Regions from separate parts of the Ochrobactrum sp. Marseille-Q0166 genome, predicted to be linked through region 2. Evidence: predicted binding sites of a transcription regulator. Region 2 holds the regulator's gene; the other holds the start of a gene.
What was found. Region 2 encodes LexA, which represses DNA repair genes until DNA is damaged. Its sites were predicted from a motif close to TGTTCNNNNTGTGTTCNG; they were not measured.
Positions count from the first base shown of each region.

Region 1: ruvC (crossover junction endodeoxyribonuclease RuvC) is a predicted target of LexA. The motif match lies at 4,942-4,959, and genes of this name have one in related genera.

Region 1 is NZ_JACJUO010000001.1:726,142-733,653, reverse strand. Features, by position in the region: gene H5024_RS03480 (hypothetical protein) at 1-109, opposite strand, end outside; gene tolR (protein TolR) at 117-569, opposite strand; gene tolQ (protein TolQ) at 616-1,326, opposite strand; gene H5024_RS03465 (poly-gamma-glutamate hydrolase family protein) at 1,594-2,223, opposite strand; gene H5024_RS03460 (YbgC/FadM family acyl-CoA thioesterase) at 2,216-2,665, opposite strand; gene ruvB (Holliday junction branch migration DNA helicase RuvB) at 2,668-3,711, opposite strand; gene ruvA (Holliday junction branch migration protein RuvA) at 3,752-4,369, opposite strand; gene ruvC (crossover junction endodeoxyribonuclease RuvC) at 4,377-4,898, opposite strand; gene H5024_RS03440 (DUF1465 family protein) at 5,111-5,617, opposite strand; gene H5024_RS03435 (OpgC family protein) at 6,107-7,297, opposite strand.
Region 2 is NZ_JACJUO010000001.1:1,452,680-1,460,191, forward strand. Features, by position in the region: gene gltX (glutamate--tRNA ligase) at 1-188, opposite strand, end outside; gene H5024_RS06965 (ComEC/Rec2 family competence protein) at 439-2,967, shown strand; gene lexA (transcriptional repressor LexA) at 3,023-3,745, opposite strand; gene glp (gephyrin-like molybdotransferase Glp) at 3,866-5,080, opposite strand; gene moaC (cyclic pyranopterin monophosphate synthase MoaC) at 5,104-5,580, opposite strand; gene trpC (indole-3-glycerol phosphate synthase TrpC) at 5,584-6,384, opposite strand; gene trpD (anthranilate phosphoribosyltransferase) at 6,401-7,420, opposite strand; gene H5024_RS06995 (peptidyl-prolyl cis-trans isomerase) at 7,441-7,512, opposite strand, start outside.

The DNA.
Region 1 (7,512 bases), 730 kb from region 2:
ATGACTCCGAATCCTGCACGTCGAAAGCCTTCGGCGAGGAGAACGAAACCACTGCCAGCGCAACCGCCACGGCATGGAGTGCAACTGAAGATGTCAGGCCAGCCTTCATGATGCCGTCAGCTATCCTGCTCCTGGAGTGTAACAAGGCCGATATTCTTAAAACCGGCGGCGGAAATGCGAGCCATGACCTTCATGACAGTGCCATAATCGGCAGCCTTGTCACCACGTACGAAAATACGCTCCTCATAACCGGTCTTGGCAATAGCCTGGAGCTTTGGAACGACCTCATCAATCGGAATTTCGGTTTCCTGAATAAAAATCCGACCTTCGTTATTGACCGAAACAGTGATCGGTTGCGTATCTGCATTCATCGCCTTCGCCTGCGTATCCGGCAGATCAATCGGCACGCCAACTGTCAGAAGTGGGGCAGAAACCATGAAGATGATCAACAGCACCAGCATCACGTCCACAAAGGGCGTAACGTTGATTTCGCTCATCAATGCCTTCTTGCGGCCGCGCCTGCGGCGACCACCCGACTGCATTCCCTGGTTTCCAACTGACATGCCCATTTGAATATTCCCGAAGGCTCGATTTCGCTTAGAGGTTGGAACGCGTTTAGTTGCGCGGCGTCAACTTCTCATCAATTTGGCGCGACAGTATGGCGGAGAACTCATCCGCAAAACCTTCAAGACGCCCGCTGATCTTGCCCGCATCGGCAGAAAGCTTGTTGTAAGCGATAACCGCAGGGATAGCAGCGAGCAGACCAATCGCAGTCGCCAGAAGCGCTTCCGCAATACCAGGTGCCACAACAGCAAGACTGGTATTCTTGGATGCTGCAATAGCCTGGAACGATGTCATAATGCCGACAACCGTACCAAACAGACCAACGAAAGGCGCCGCGGACCCGGTTGTTGCAAGGAAGCCAAGGCGGGAATCGAGTTTTTCGCCTTCACGGGCCAGAGCCACATCCATCGCCTTGTCGATACGCATCTGCAAGCCAATTGGCGAGCGCGCACCTTTCTCAAACGACTTTTTCCATTCGCGCATCGCAGCAATGAAAATGGACGCCATGCCCGTGGTGCGTCGCTCATTGAGTGTGCGGTAGAGTTCTTCCAAAGATTGTCCTGACCAGAAGGCCTGTTCAAATCGATCAATCGCACGACGGGCGCGGCCATAAGAAACAATCTTGTCCACGATGATTGCCCAGGTCCAGACCGATGCACCTATAAGGCCAAGCATCACCAGCTTAACCACCCAGCCCGCATGCATAAACAGGCCCCAGAGGGTAATATCGGCGGCTGGGGCCGCGAGCGCAACATTTTCCATCGATCTACCGTCCTCGAATCCAAACGCCCGGCATCATGACCGGGCGGCATCGCAAATTATTCGAAAAACGTTCGCTTCCGAACGCCCCACCGCCATAACCGGATTTCAACTTTAAATCCTCACAGCGCTTTTCATGGTTAATTTTGGTGAAAGGAAGGCATTGCTTAACAACCAACCTCTCAACCGATTCCATCACCATGATTAATGGATTATTATGGTTAAAGTTCAGTTACTCTTAATGTGCAAATGATCAATAAGCACAAAGAATTACTGTTTGCTTCCAATGCGACGAATTATGGCTTTTTGCGTTGCAGCAACAAATTGGGACGTCATTGACGCGGAATTCGCAAATGCATGGCGAAGCGATAATGGCAGTTCAAGCTGGGCGCCCCGGCCCGACTGACAGCGATTGCATAGATTGACGGGATTGCGAGCAGGAAATGCATGACCGGACACACGTGTGGAAAATCCTGCACCTCTCAGTTCGTCGTCAAGAAGCTCAGTGAACCTCGTATCCAATCCACCGAGATAAATCGTGTCCTTGTCGTCCACCTGACCAATACCATTCAAGTCCTGCACGTCTTTTCGGCCATGAATGGCGAGGGCATATCTGGAACGGGAAAGCAGATCATCCATCCTCACTTCAAAAAAACGGTGCGATGTTATGTGAAGATCTCTTGCCCGCTTGCGATCAAGCAGACCAATAAACGAATAAAAACTATATTTTCCACCCGCAATTGCATCTGCGAGTTCCGTCGTCTGATATTCGATTGTACCACCATGCGGGGCGAGGATGACAATTTCCGAACCTGCAACAAAGCGGGTTACAACCGCAAAATCAGTCCCCTCGATATAGACATCGCAAAGCTCGTCAAAAGAGTGGAAACGGTCACTCATCTTCAGCCTTCGTAAAAGCTTCACGCCATTCGTCGGGTATCCGGCGTGGCTGGCCTTGCTTGGTAATCATCACGGCCTCGACCTTGGCTTCTGACAGCAATCGTCCATCACACGTGATCTTCTGCGCCATGATCACGCGTGCACCCCGGATTTCGCTGACACGTGTTTCGATCAGAATTAGATCGTCCATTTTTGCAGGCGACTTGTAGTCGATTTCCATGCGACGAACGACCCAGACCATTTCCTCGCCAAGCGAACCTTCTGCAAGCTCAATATGGTGAACATCCTGAAGGCGTAAGAAGTCGGTGCGGCCACGCTCATAAAATTCGAGATAGCGACCGTGATAGACGAAGCCCGAAAAATCCGTATCAGCATAATAGATACGGGCATAGAGATGATGTGTCCCGTTTTTCAGTTCGCCCGCAACCTGCGCATGATCCATAACTATTCGTCTTCCATAAATAGGCCAAACTGCGATTGCTGCGCGGCCTCAGCGGGCGCAGCAAGCCCCAGATGTTGCCAGGCAAGATTGGTCAGAACCCGCCCGCGTGGTGTACGCTGCAAAAACCCCTGTTGGATCATATAAGGTTCAATAATGTCTTCAATCGCATCACGCGGTTCAGACAAACCGGCTGCAATGGTTTCGATACCCACAGGGCCTCCGCCAAAATTGCGTGCGATCATATCGAGATAGCGGCGGTCAAGCTGATCGAACCCGCGATTATCGACTTCAAGCCGCGAAAGCGCTTCATCGGCAATCTTGCTGTCGATGACATCGGCACCGGCCACCAACGCAAAATCGCGCACACGGCGTAACAGACGTCCCGCAATTCGCGGTGTCCCACGTGAACGGCGTGCGACTTCCAGCGCACCATCCGGCGAAATCCCCATCTGCATGATCCGCGCACCACGGCGCACAATATATTCAAGCTCTTCGACCGTGTAGAAATTGAGCCGCGTCGGAATACCGAAGCGATCACGTAAAGGCGTCGTCAGCAGTCCAAGACGCGTCGTTGCCGCAACCAGCGTAAATTTTGCAAGATCGATCTTCACCGAACGCGCTGCCGGACCTTCACCAATGATAAGATCAAGCTGAAAATCTTCCATCGCCGGATAGAGTATTTCTTCGACAGCAGGGCTGAGACGATGAATCTCGTCGATAAACAACACATCGCGATCTTCGAGATTGGTCAGAAGTGCGGCGAGATCACCCGCTTTGGCAATCACCGGACCAGATGTCGAGCGGAAATTGACACCAAGCTCCTTGGCCATGATCTGCGCGAGCGTGGTTTTTCCCAGTCCCGGAGGGCCGACGAAAAGTACATGATCGAGTGCTTCGCCGCGTACCTTTGCAGCTTCGATAAACACTTTAAGATTGGCGCGTGCAGCTGCCTGGCCCACAAAATCGTCCAGCGTTTGAGGACGTAAAGTTGTGTCGGCGTCTTCACTGCGCAGGTCAGCGTTGATCAATGGGTTGCGGTCACTCATGCCAGTCCTCTCGCATGAACACTTATCTCAGACAAGTATCTCACCGCGACAGCTCCTTCAAACCAAGGCGAATGAGCTTGGCAGAATCAGCACTTTCACCGGCTTCCTTGAGAGCTGCGGCCACCGCATTGGCCGCCTGATCGCGTGAATAGCCAAGATTGGATAGCGCCGAAACTGCATCGCTGACCGGTGCTGAAGCAGCGCCCGCGCCGATTTCCTGTTTGAGCCCGATGGTTCCACTGGCTTCCCCAGCAAAAGCCGGCGCCTTGTTCTTTAACTCAGTGACGATGCGCTCGGCAACTTTCTTGCCAACGCCCGGCGCACGCGAAACCATCGCGATGTCTCTCAAAGCAATCGCATTGGCGAGTTCCGACGGCGTCAGTGTTCCGAGCACCGCAAGCGCTACTTTGGCACCCACGCCCTGCACATTCTGCAACAGGCGGAACCATTCGCGTTCAAGCTGCGACCCGAAACCGTAAAGGCGGATCATGTCCTCGCGCACATAGGTCTCGATAAACAGAACCGCTGCTTCCCCTACCCCGCCTAGATTACCAAGTGTACGAGCCGAACAAAAAGCAACATAGCCAACGCCATGCACATCGATCACGGCATGATCGTCAGCAATTTCATCGATCACGCCCTTGAGCTTGCCGATCATTTGATACCTATCCTGCTAATAAAGCCTGCATTCTGCGCGCACTGACAATGCTTTGTCGATGATGTGCATGGCAAATGGCAATAGCGAGCGCATCGGCAGCATCGCTCGTATCGAACGTTGCACGCGGCATCAAAACCTTCACCATCATATGAATTTGTTGCTTTTCGCCATGGCCAACACCGATGACCGCCTTCTTGACCGCATTGGGCGCGTATTCCGCAACAGCAAGCCCAGCCTGAGCCGGAGCAAGAAGCGCAATGCCACGCGCCTGACCAAGCTTGAGCGTTGCGGTCGCATCCTTGTTGACGAAGGTATGCTCGACCGCCGCTTCCTGCGGCATGAAATCATGCAGAACCTTGGAAAGTCCCTCGTGCAACTGGCAAAGCCGTGACGCGAGATCCATCTCGGCATTGGACGTCACCGTCCCCGACCCGATAAAGTGCAGGGAATTTCCAAGCGATTCGACAATGCCCCAGCCAGTACGGCGGAGCCCCGGATCAATGCCAATGATGCGAATCGTTTCTTTCATAAATGAACCCTATCCTCAGATGGGTTCACTTGACAGCATAAATGTGAACAAAAGAGAAACATATGCATCAGATGATGCAGATCGCCTGCGCGGATTATAGTTTGGATGCGTCCCAAATAGTGCTCTTTGTGAACCGTACGAAGTGTACTTAAAGGTGCGTGAGCCTAGGCAAGCACAAGAGAAGCCATTTGCAGGCCATCAAAAGCGAAATCTTAGGAAGCGCCGAAAGCTGTCTTGAGCAGCACAATCTGATCAGACACCGGATTGCCGTGTGGTGCAGATTGCAGCGAAACAACGTCACCATACACATTACGATCCATCCGACGAACGCGCGCCTGAAGGCGGAGCGACCGTTCGATCAAATCTATGAAAGCAGGTGGCAGCTCGTTCCAACCCGCCGCCACATCGCCCGCGGATGGCGTATCCAGACGCACCTTGGCTTTTTCTGCTTCAATTTGTTTGCGGGACATCTCGCCGTTGCGAGCTGCACGCTGCAGCAGCAACCATGAAGCAATCTGCATAAGGCGCGTTGTCAGGCGCATTGATTCGGCAGCATAGAGGGTAGCAGCAACGCGTGAGAGGTTGCGTGCTTCTTCACGGCCCTCGCCGTCAAGATAGCTCGCCGCTTCCTCAACCATATCCATGCCTTCACTGTAAATTGGCTTAAAGGAATCCGAGAAAACCATGCGTTCAGCGAGGCTGATCATATTGCCCGGCATCTGTCCCTGTTCGCTAATCACTTCTCTGCCACCTTATATGAACGCATAAACGTCCATTTTGTTGCTCGCACACCGTCAAATGTGCGCGAAAGAATATATTGGACCGCTGTTCGACCATGGGGAGAGCTGTGACGGAACAGCTTGACCGGGCAAGTCCACTATAAACTGCACCTTCATACACCGTCGCGCAAGATTATGTTTAATGTTCGGTTAATTTTTTCAGGGGGTTTTGAATGAACTGTGAAAAGTATTGACGCGGGTTCCACCAGAAAGAGGACGATTCTCTGAAAAGCATAAAAAAAGAGCCGCAAAGGCGGCTCTCAGGAGTTTAACAGGGAGGCGTCAAACAGAGTGGCTTCACCACTCGGTAAGAATCCAGCCGAACTGGATGTAAAGTATTTAACGCCGTTAAGATTAATGAATGGTTAATTCCCGGGCAAACCTGTGGAAGAAATCGCAAACAAAAAGCCGCCTGAAGGCGGCTTCTGGTCACATCTGCTGCAATACAGGTTTGGGGTTTGCACCAAGAGATGCTTTCGCTCCCTCTGCCGCAGCGGGTTTTGCAGGCTTCTTGCCCCAGCCAATGGTTGGCAACCACTCAAGATAATAAGCCAGCGCGAATTGCATCACGACACCGGTTGCAATCAGCAATGTGTCATATGGCAGGCCACCCGGATTAACGAGCTTCATAACCTGCGCAACCATTGCCAGAAGCGTTCCGGCAATAAAGACAGGAAGCGAATGCTTACCAAGGATGGCGAGCGGATTATCCGGCGACGTGCGGGCAATGCTGTTAAGCGTTGGAACGACTGCAATCAGATAAGCCATGGCCAGCACATGCAGCAGACGCGGAGCAGAAAGAAACGTCTTGTCGAAGCCGGTCAGAACCGCAGGCATCCCCATCGACGCATCAATGCCCCACAGTGGGATACGCACCCATGCAAGTGAAAGCACGAGATAACCAACAGCTGCAGCAATCAAAGCCGGATGTGCAGGAATTTTATCGCCACGACGCACATACATGACACCGGCAATACCGATCGCAAACAGGAACTGCCAAGACAGCGGGTTAAGGAACCAAACACCTTCTGTTGGATAATTCACAGGAGCCACATGATAAATACCTGACAGCAACCAGACTGTTCCCGACACAGCGACCATCAGCGACAGACTGATGCGTGCAAGCAGGAGTAGGAGCGGCGTCAGAAGCAGCACAACAGCATACATTGATAGAATGTTGTTATAGCCGAGCTGATGGCCAAGCGTTACCAATCCAAGTAACGCTTCAACCGGCTGCTTAACCAACGGTCCGATATTAATCTGGGTCAGAAGCTCACGATGTTTAAGGAAAATTGCGGCGGACGCGAAAATACCGATGGTCGCAAGCGTCGTCATAATGTGCGCGGTATAAAGCACACCGGCACGGCGCCACATTTTTAGCGTCAACACCAAACGATTACCGGGACCGAACTTCGATCCATAGGCTAGCGCAATCGCCATACCGGAAATCAGAACAAACGCTTCAGCCGAATCCGAGAAGCCCAGATTCTTATGCGTGAAATGTTCGAAAATCGTTCCGGGTACATGATTGATGAAAATCGTAAGCAGTGCGAGCGCGCGAAACACATCAATACGCGTGTCGCGGACTTTGGGCACTATTTTCGCGGTTTCATTCGTCATTTCGCCTGCCTGCCGTTTGTTTTTCTCTGCAATAGCTGAGCAACTTCATGCCGCCTATATAGCTGTTAATTCCGGCAGAACGCGGTTGGTTCCAATCAACTTTCGTTCCAGTGGATAACATAATGCCAGCAGGCGTTGCCCTCGCCTCCAACACGTGCGCTGAAATGCAAAAGGGCTGTTCAAGCAACGCCTCTTACTTTATGCCCGAATTCCAT
Region 2 (7,512 bases):
AGGCCGTCCAGAATTGCTGCTGTGGCGGCATCGGTGGAGCGTTCGCGATCTGTATCTTCGATGCGCAGCAGCATCTTGCCGCCGGTGTGCTTTGCATAAAGCCAATTGAAAAGAGCCGTTCGAGCTCCGCCAATATGCAGATAACCCGTGGGTGAAGGGGCAAAACGGGTGACGACCGGTTTCGACATGACAGCTCCACTGTGTCAGAGCCTCGTTGGACTGCGGCAGGACGCCGAAGGCGAGGCAGAATTAGACTATATAGCGCCCGTTTGATTGTATTCTACAGGCAATCGGGGTTCTCGACGCGAACCCTCTCGATTTTGGCTGGCGTTCATGTAGCATAGGTAGCACAGTGCGCAAGGGCTTGACGTCCCTTTCGCAAAGATCCGGTATTCTTCTTTAGATTAGCGGTGAGCACTTTTGCAGTCAGGCGGGGGCATGACGGGCGCAAGGGAAGCACAGGAGATCAGTGAACGGGCATTTGTCAAAGACATGCCCGAAGGATTGACCCGTGCTTTGATGCCTGCTCCGTGGCGTGCGAACGCTCTCGAAGAAATCCGCCCTGCCGCACTTCCAAAGCGAGTTCTAAGGCCTTCTGAACGCGCGCGCGCGTTATTAGCCGCCGCGTGGTTAAATCTGAGCCAAGCTCTGAGTCGGGAGGTAGGGCGCGGGATATTTTTCCTTCTGTTTCCCGTGATGATGGGTGTGGGAGCAGTTATCTATTTCACGCTTTCCTTCGAGCCTGACTGGGTGCCGCTTCTTTCGACCCTGACAGCGGTCTTTATATTGCGTTTTTTTGTGCGCAAACGCTTCTTGTTATCGCAATTGCTGACGCTCGTCATAGCTCTACAGCTCGGCATGATAGCCGGGAAATTCGAAACTGAGCGACGAAGCACGCAATTGTTGGGTTCAGAGGTTACAACGCGCGTTATTGGGCGAGTGGCTGGTCTCGAATATCGCGACAATGGCAGCTGGCGTGTGACGCTTGATCTGCTTGAAACGCAGAGGCCGAAGCTTCGCTACGCACCGCAACGCATCCGCATTACTGCGCGCGATATACCGGCCAAGACGAAGATTGGTAGCGGCCTAACCGGCTTTGCGCGCCTGAGGGTACCTTCGGGACCTGTGCGGCCGGGAAATTACGATTTTGCCTTCCATGCTTATTTCGGCGGTATCGGCGCTAATGGCTTCTTTCTCGGAACACCAAAGATTGCCGACGTGTCAGGACCAACCGACATGACGGCAAAAATTGCCAGTTCCATTGCTCAACTACGTGTGCATGTTTCGGAACGTATTGCGGAAGTGCTCTCTGGTGAGGATGGCAGTGTTGCCGCAGCGCTTATTGCCGGTGAGCGAGCAGGGATCAGCGAAGAAACGAATGAGGATCTGCGCAAGGCAGGTCTGGCGCATATCTTGTCGATTTCCGGCCTACATATGGTGCTGGCCGCCGGCGTTGTGATGATGGCGTTGAGATCGCTGTTTGCTCTGATGCCGGGGTTTAGCGCCCGATATCCGGTCAAAAAGTTTGCGGCTTTTCTCTCGCTTCTAAGCTGCACATTCTATCTGGCCATGTCGGGTGCGGATGTTGCGGCACAGCGCAGTTACGTCATGATTGTCGTGATGCTCTGCGCATTGCTGGCTGACCGTGCTGCCATCAGTATGCGCAATCTTGCGATTGCGTCTGTTGCGATGATCGCAATTTCACCGCATGAGATTCTTGGGCCAAGCTTTCAAATGTCTTTTTCCGCAACTGCTGGCTTGATCGCTGCATTTGCCTGGTGGAGTGACAGGAAAGCACGCAATCAAACGTCTCGCGAAAATCGGCGTGCTGTGCCGCGTGGGTTTCTATCCAAAATGCTCGTTCCAGCGGTGGCGACGGGAGCAACATCGATTGTTGCCGGTGTAGCAAGTGGCATCTTTGCCGCCTATCATTTCAACAATACCGCACCCTTAGGCCTGGTCGGGAACGTATTGGCCTTGCCGGTTATCTCGATCCTTGTGATGCCCTTTGCAGTGCTGAGCTTGGTGTTGATGCCATTGCAGCTTGATTGGCTACCACTACAGATTATGGGATTTGGCGTCCTATTAGTCAGGCATATAGCGAGTTTGGTTGCTAGCTTTTCTCCTGACGGCAATCCGGGCGTCATGCCTGCAAGCACGCTTATCCTCTGGACTGTAGCGCTTGTTATCGCGGTTGTTTCCACGACATGGTTGCGATGGCTGGCTTTACCCTTTGTTATTACTGGTCTTTTCGTTTTTATACGAACGCCATTGCCGGATATTCTCGTTAGCGAGGATGCAAAATTTGTAGCCGTGCGCCTACCCGATGGCAATTTTGCCGCAAATCGCAGCAGGCCGCCAAAATTCACAGGTCAAAACTGGCAGACTGCCTATCTGATCGAAACGTTTATTCCGCCGCAGATTGTAAAAAAGCAGAAGCCGGTATCCACCAATGATGCGTTTGTCTGCGAAGAGGGAGTTTGTACCATTCCTCTACGAGACGGGCGAATGTTTGCCTATACTGCGCAAGAGGAGATGAAGGATATTGCCTGCAATATTGGCGAGATTGTCGTTCTTGCGATAGCAAGCAAAAACCTCAATTGCCCGCGCTCCGATGTTTTACTGATCGACCGGCAGGAACTCGCTCTCAAAGGAACCCTTGAGCTCAGGCTTGGGAAACGTTTATCATCAGACGCGAGTGCATCAGCCAGATCAGCGAAACATGATCACAGCAAAGACGATAAAATCTATCGTTTTGCAGTCATCCAACCACGAAACTTAGCTGGCTATTCTGATAGTCTCAGCTTCGCAGTGGATGCGCCTACGCGGCCATGGCACCTGCATCGTCTGTATTCGAGAGCGGCACGAGGATTACCGGATCGCGAACATCAGAAGAAGTCTCGCAACGATCAATCTTCTGATTTTCAGGCGGCTCCCGACTTTAAGGAGACGACAGAGCCGCTCTGATTTAAAATGACAAAACCTCTATCGCTGCTTCCAACCAATACTAAAACTGTAAGTGCTAGTAACGCCGGATCAGGCCGATTAGTTTACCCTGCACGCGCACACGATCGGGGCCGAAAATGCGGGTTTCGTAAGCCGGATTCGCTGCTTCCAAGGCAATGGAAGCGCCTTTGCGGCGAAAACGCTTCAAAGTTGCTTCTTCATCATCGACCAGTGCGACGACGATTTCACCCGGATTGGCTGTATCACCGCGCTTAATGATCACTGTGTCGCCATCAAAAATACCGGCGTCGATCATCGAATCGCCTTTGACTTCCAAAGCGTAGTGTTCACCGGAGCCCAGCATTTCTGGAGGAAGGCTCAGTGAGTGTGTCTGATTCTGGATTGCCGAGATCGGCACACCGGCAGCTATGCGTCCCATCATGGGTACAGAAACCATTGTGGAGGAATCATTCTCCGCAATAACTGGAGTTGGGCGCGTCGGCGGAGGAGGGGGAGCTTTGCCGAGGCTTCCTTCGATGACGCTCGGAGCGAACTTCTTTTGAGAGTTCAAGCCCGGTGCTATCGAATCTGGTAAACGAAGCACCTCCAGCGCGCGCGCCCGATTAGGAAGCCTGCGGATAAAGCCGCGTTCTTCCAAGGCCGTGATGAGACGATGAATGCCTGACTTAGAAGCCAGATCAAGAGCTTCTTTCATTTCGTCAAAGGACGGAGGGATGCCCGTCTCTTTAAGACGTTCATGAATGAACAGCAGAAGTTCGTGCTGCTTACGGGTTAACATGCGCTACACCCTCCAGACCAGAATCAAATAAAAACAAAACCAGAACGAACACTATATGTTCCAGTCTTGTTCTGCAATGGTTTTAAAATGATTAATGAGGTTTGGAATTAATACCGTTCGTTACAACATTAATATCGCGCAAGAATCACCGATAGCCGCAGCGGGTGCATTTTCTTCTCTGATCAACAGCGCATTGGAGCCCACAAGAGCAGAAAGCATTGAAGAATCCTGAACTGGACATGGCTTGGCAATCAATGTTCCGTCGATTGCCTTCTCAACGGTCGCACGAACAAAGTCCCTGCGGTGATCGTTCGCACTCATTGGCTGACCAAATTTCGCGGGGCGAATATCTGTAGCTAAATCAATGCCTGATAGCTTCGCCACCAGTGGACGCAGAAATATCAGACTACAGACGAGGCTTGAAACCGGATTGCCCGGTAAGCCGATGACATGCACCGTCTTGCCTGAAACTGTCTTGCGGCCATACATCAACGGTTTTCCCGGGCGCATAGCGATTTTCCAGAAGGCGAGATCGACGCCGCAATTCTGCAAAGCCCCGTGAACGTAATCGCGGTCTCCAACCGACGCGCCACCGATCGTTACTAGAACATCGACGCCATCTTTGAGCGCTGCGCTGATTGCCGATTCGATCTTTGCGGGGTCGTCGTTGATGATGCCCATATCTTCAGGCTTACCGCCTGCGCGGCGGACAATTTCGGCGATGCCGACGCTGTTGGAAGCGACAATTTGGTCAGGGCCGGGAACTGTACCGGGTGGGACAAGTTCGTCGCCAGTTGCCAATATTGCAATGCGGGGCTGTTTGAAAACGGAAATGGCTGCGTTGCCACTGGCCGCAGCAAGGGAAAGTGCCGGGGCGTCGAGTGCTTTTCTCTTTGGAAGAATCACATCTCCGGGTGCGAAATCGAGGCCCGCGCGACGAATGTGGCGGCCTTTATAGAGTCCGTGCCGGATTGTTAGCCTGTCGCCGGAACGTTCCGTGTCTTCCTGAATAACGATGCTATCTGCGCCTGCTGGCATTGGTGCGCCGGTGAAAATGCGGACCGCCTGACCTTCGCTCAGCTGCCCGTCGAAACGCTTACCGGCTGCTGATTCGCCAATTATGGTCAGTTCAAGCGGATAGCTGATGTTTTCAGGTGCGATCAGCGCATAGCCATCCATGGCAGAGCAGTCAAAGGGAGGTTGCAGAAGGTGAGCTTTCACAGGTTCCGCAACAACACGTCCACCGGCTGAAGTCAAAGGAACCTGCTCGAAACCGTGTGGCTCTGCCAAGCTCAGGATACGTGCAAGGGCTTCATCGACAGGAAGCAGGGACATACTTTTTCCTCTCGTGCGAAAACTTAGGTTTTCCAGTCGCCTGATTTACCACCACTCTTTGCGGAAACACGAATATCGGTAATTTCCATGTGGCGATCAACGGCCTTTGCCATGTCATAGATGGTTAGGCAGGTGACTGATACGGCAGTCAACGCTTCCATTTCAACCCCGGTGCGGCCTTTCAGCTTCGCAGTTGCAAAGACGCGCAGGCCGGGAAGCGATTGGTCCGGTTCAATGTCCACCGAGACCTTTGTCAGCATCAATGGGTGGCAAAGCGGGATGAGGTCGGCGGTTTTCTTCGCAGCCATAATACCAGCCAGACGGGCCGTACCGATAACGTCGCCTTTGGCGGCATCGCCTTTCAGAATGAGTGCCAGAGTTTCCGGCTTCATTCTGACGGCACCTTCAGCGGTTGCCTGGCGCTCAGTCTCAGCCTTGTCGCCGACATCGACCATATGGGCGGCGCCAGTCTGGTCGATATGGGTGAGTTTGGCTGTCATGACTTAAACCTCGCCGGTCAGAAGTTCGCGAGTTGCCTGAGCAACATCATCCTTGCGCATCAGGCTTTCTCCGATGAGAAATGTGCCGATATCCGACTTCTCAAGGCGCAAGCAATCATCATGGGTGAATATGCCGCTTTCGCCGACCAGAAGATGGTCGGAAGGCACCATCTTTGCGAGGCGTTCGGAGACAGCAAGATCGACTTCAAATGTGCGCAGATTGCGATTGTTGACGCCAACGAGGCGCGAAGAAAGCTTCAGCGCGCGTTCGGTTTCTTCTTCGTCATGGACTTCAATGAGGGCATCCATACCGAGTTCAAAAGCGGTTTCTTCGAGCGCTTTGGCCAGATCATCGTTGACGCTTGCCAAAATGATGAGAATGCAATCCGCACCCCAGCTGCGCGCTTCATAGACCTGATAGGTGTCGAAGAGGAAATCCTTGCGCAAGGCGGGCAGCGAGCAGGCATTGCGTGCTGCTGTCATAAACTCCGGTGCGCCCTGAAAAGATGGCGTATCCGTGAGAACGGAAAGGCAGGCTGCACCGCCATCTTCATAAGCCTTGGCCAGCGCTGGCGGATCAAAATCAGGGCGGATAAGACCCTTGGAAGGGCTTGCCTTCTTGATTTCAGCAATGAGCGCGAACTTATTGGCGGAGCGTTTGGCTTCCAGTGCTTTGAGAAAACCGCGTGTTGCGGGCTGATCTTTTGCCTGTGCCTTCACTTCGTTAAGTGGAAGACGCGCCTTGGCAGCGGCGATCTCGTCACGCTTATAGGCTTCGATTTTCCGCAAAATGTCGGTGGACATGGTTTGATCCTTTCCGTCAGAGCGGATTATCGTTTGATACGGCGATGACCTTTTGCAGAACGGCCAAAGCTGCTCCGCTGTCGATTGAGTGTGCCGCAAGGGCAATGCCGTCTTTTAAGTCTTTTGCCTTGCCTGAAATCACCAGTGCTGCGGCAGAGTTCAAGAGCACAATATCGCGATAGGCATTCTGTGCGCCTTCAAGAACGCCAAGCAATGCCTTTGCGTTAACTTCGGCATCTCCGCCTTTAAGTTCCGACATGTCGACACGACGCAGGCCAACATCTTCCGGTGTAATCTCAAAGGTGCGGATTGTGCCGTCCTCAAGCGCTGCAACCTTTGTGGTGCCAGCCGTGGTCATCTCATCGAGACCGTCGCCATAGACCACCCAGGCAGTTTCAGAACCCAGTTCTTTGAGAACCTGAGCCAGAGGTTCGACCCATTCCGCCGAGAAAACGCCAACCAGCTGCCGCTTGACGCTTGCCGGGTTTGAAAGAGGGCCCAGCAGATTGAATATTGTGCGGGTGCCGAGTTCGACACGCGATGGGCCGACATGACGCATCGCAGAATGGTGCATCGGCGCAAACATGAAGCCAAGACCAGCTTCGCTGATACTGCGGCCAATCGTGTCAGCATCGGCTTCGATGTTCACACCGAGGGCCGCCAGTGCATCCGCTGCACCAGACTTGGAAGAAAGCGCACGATTGCCGTGCTTTGCGACCGGAACGCCTGCGCCCGCTACAACAAATGCGGAGCAGCTTGAGACATTGTAGGAACCGGACTGATCTCCGCCAGTGCCGACAATATCCACGGCATCATCAGATGCCGAGACAGGCAGCATGCGGGAGCGCATGGAAGAGACAGCACCGGCAATTTCCGGCACTGTTTCACCGCGAACACGCAGAGCCATCAGGAAGCCACCAATCTGCGAAGGGGTGGCCTGACCGGACATCATAATGTCGAATGCTGCTTTGGAATCCTCAAACGACAGAGGTGTGCCGGCGGCAGCCTTGGCGATATAGGGTTTTAAGTCAGCCATTCTTTTCTGTCCGCCGCTTATCAGAATGCCAGCGCGTTGTTGATGGCAGTCTGGTTGATTTTGACTGGATACTGCTTCTGCAACTCTCCAAC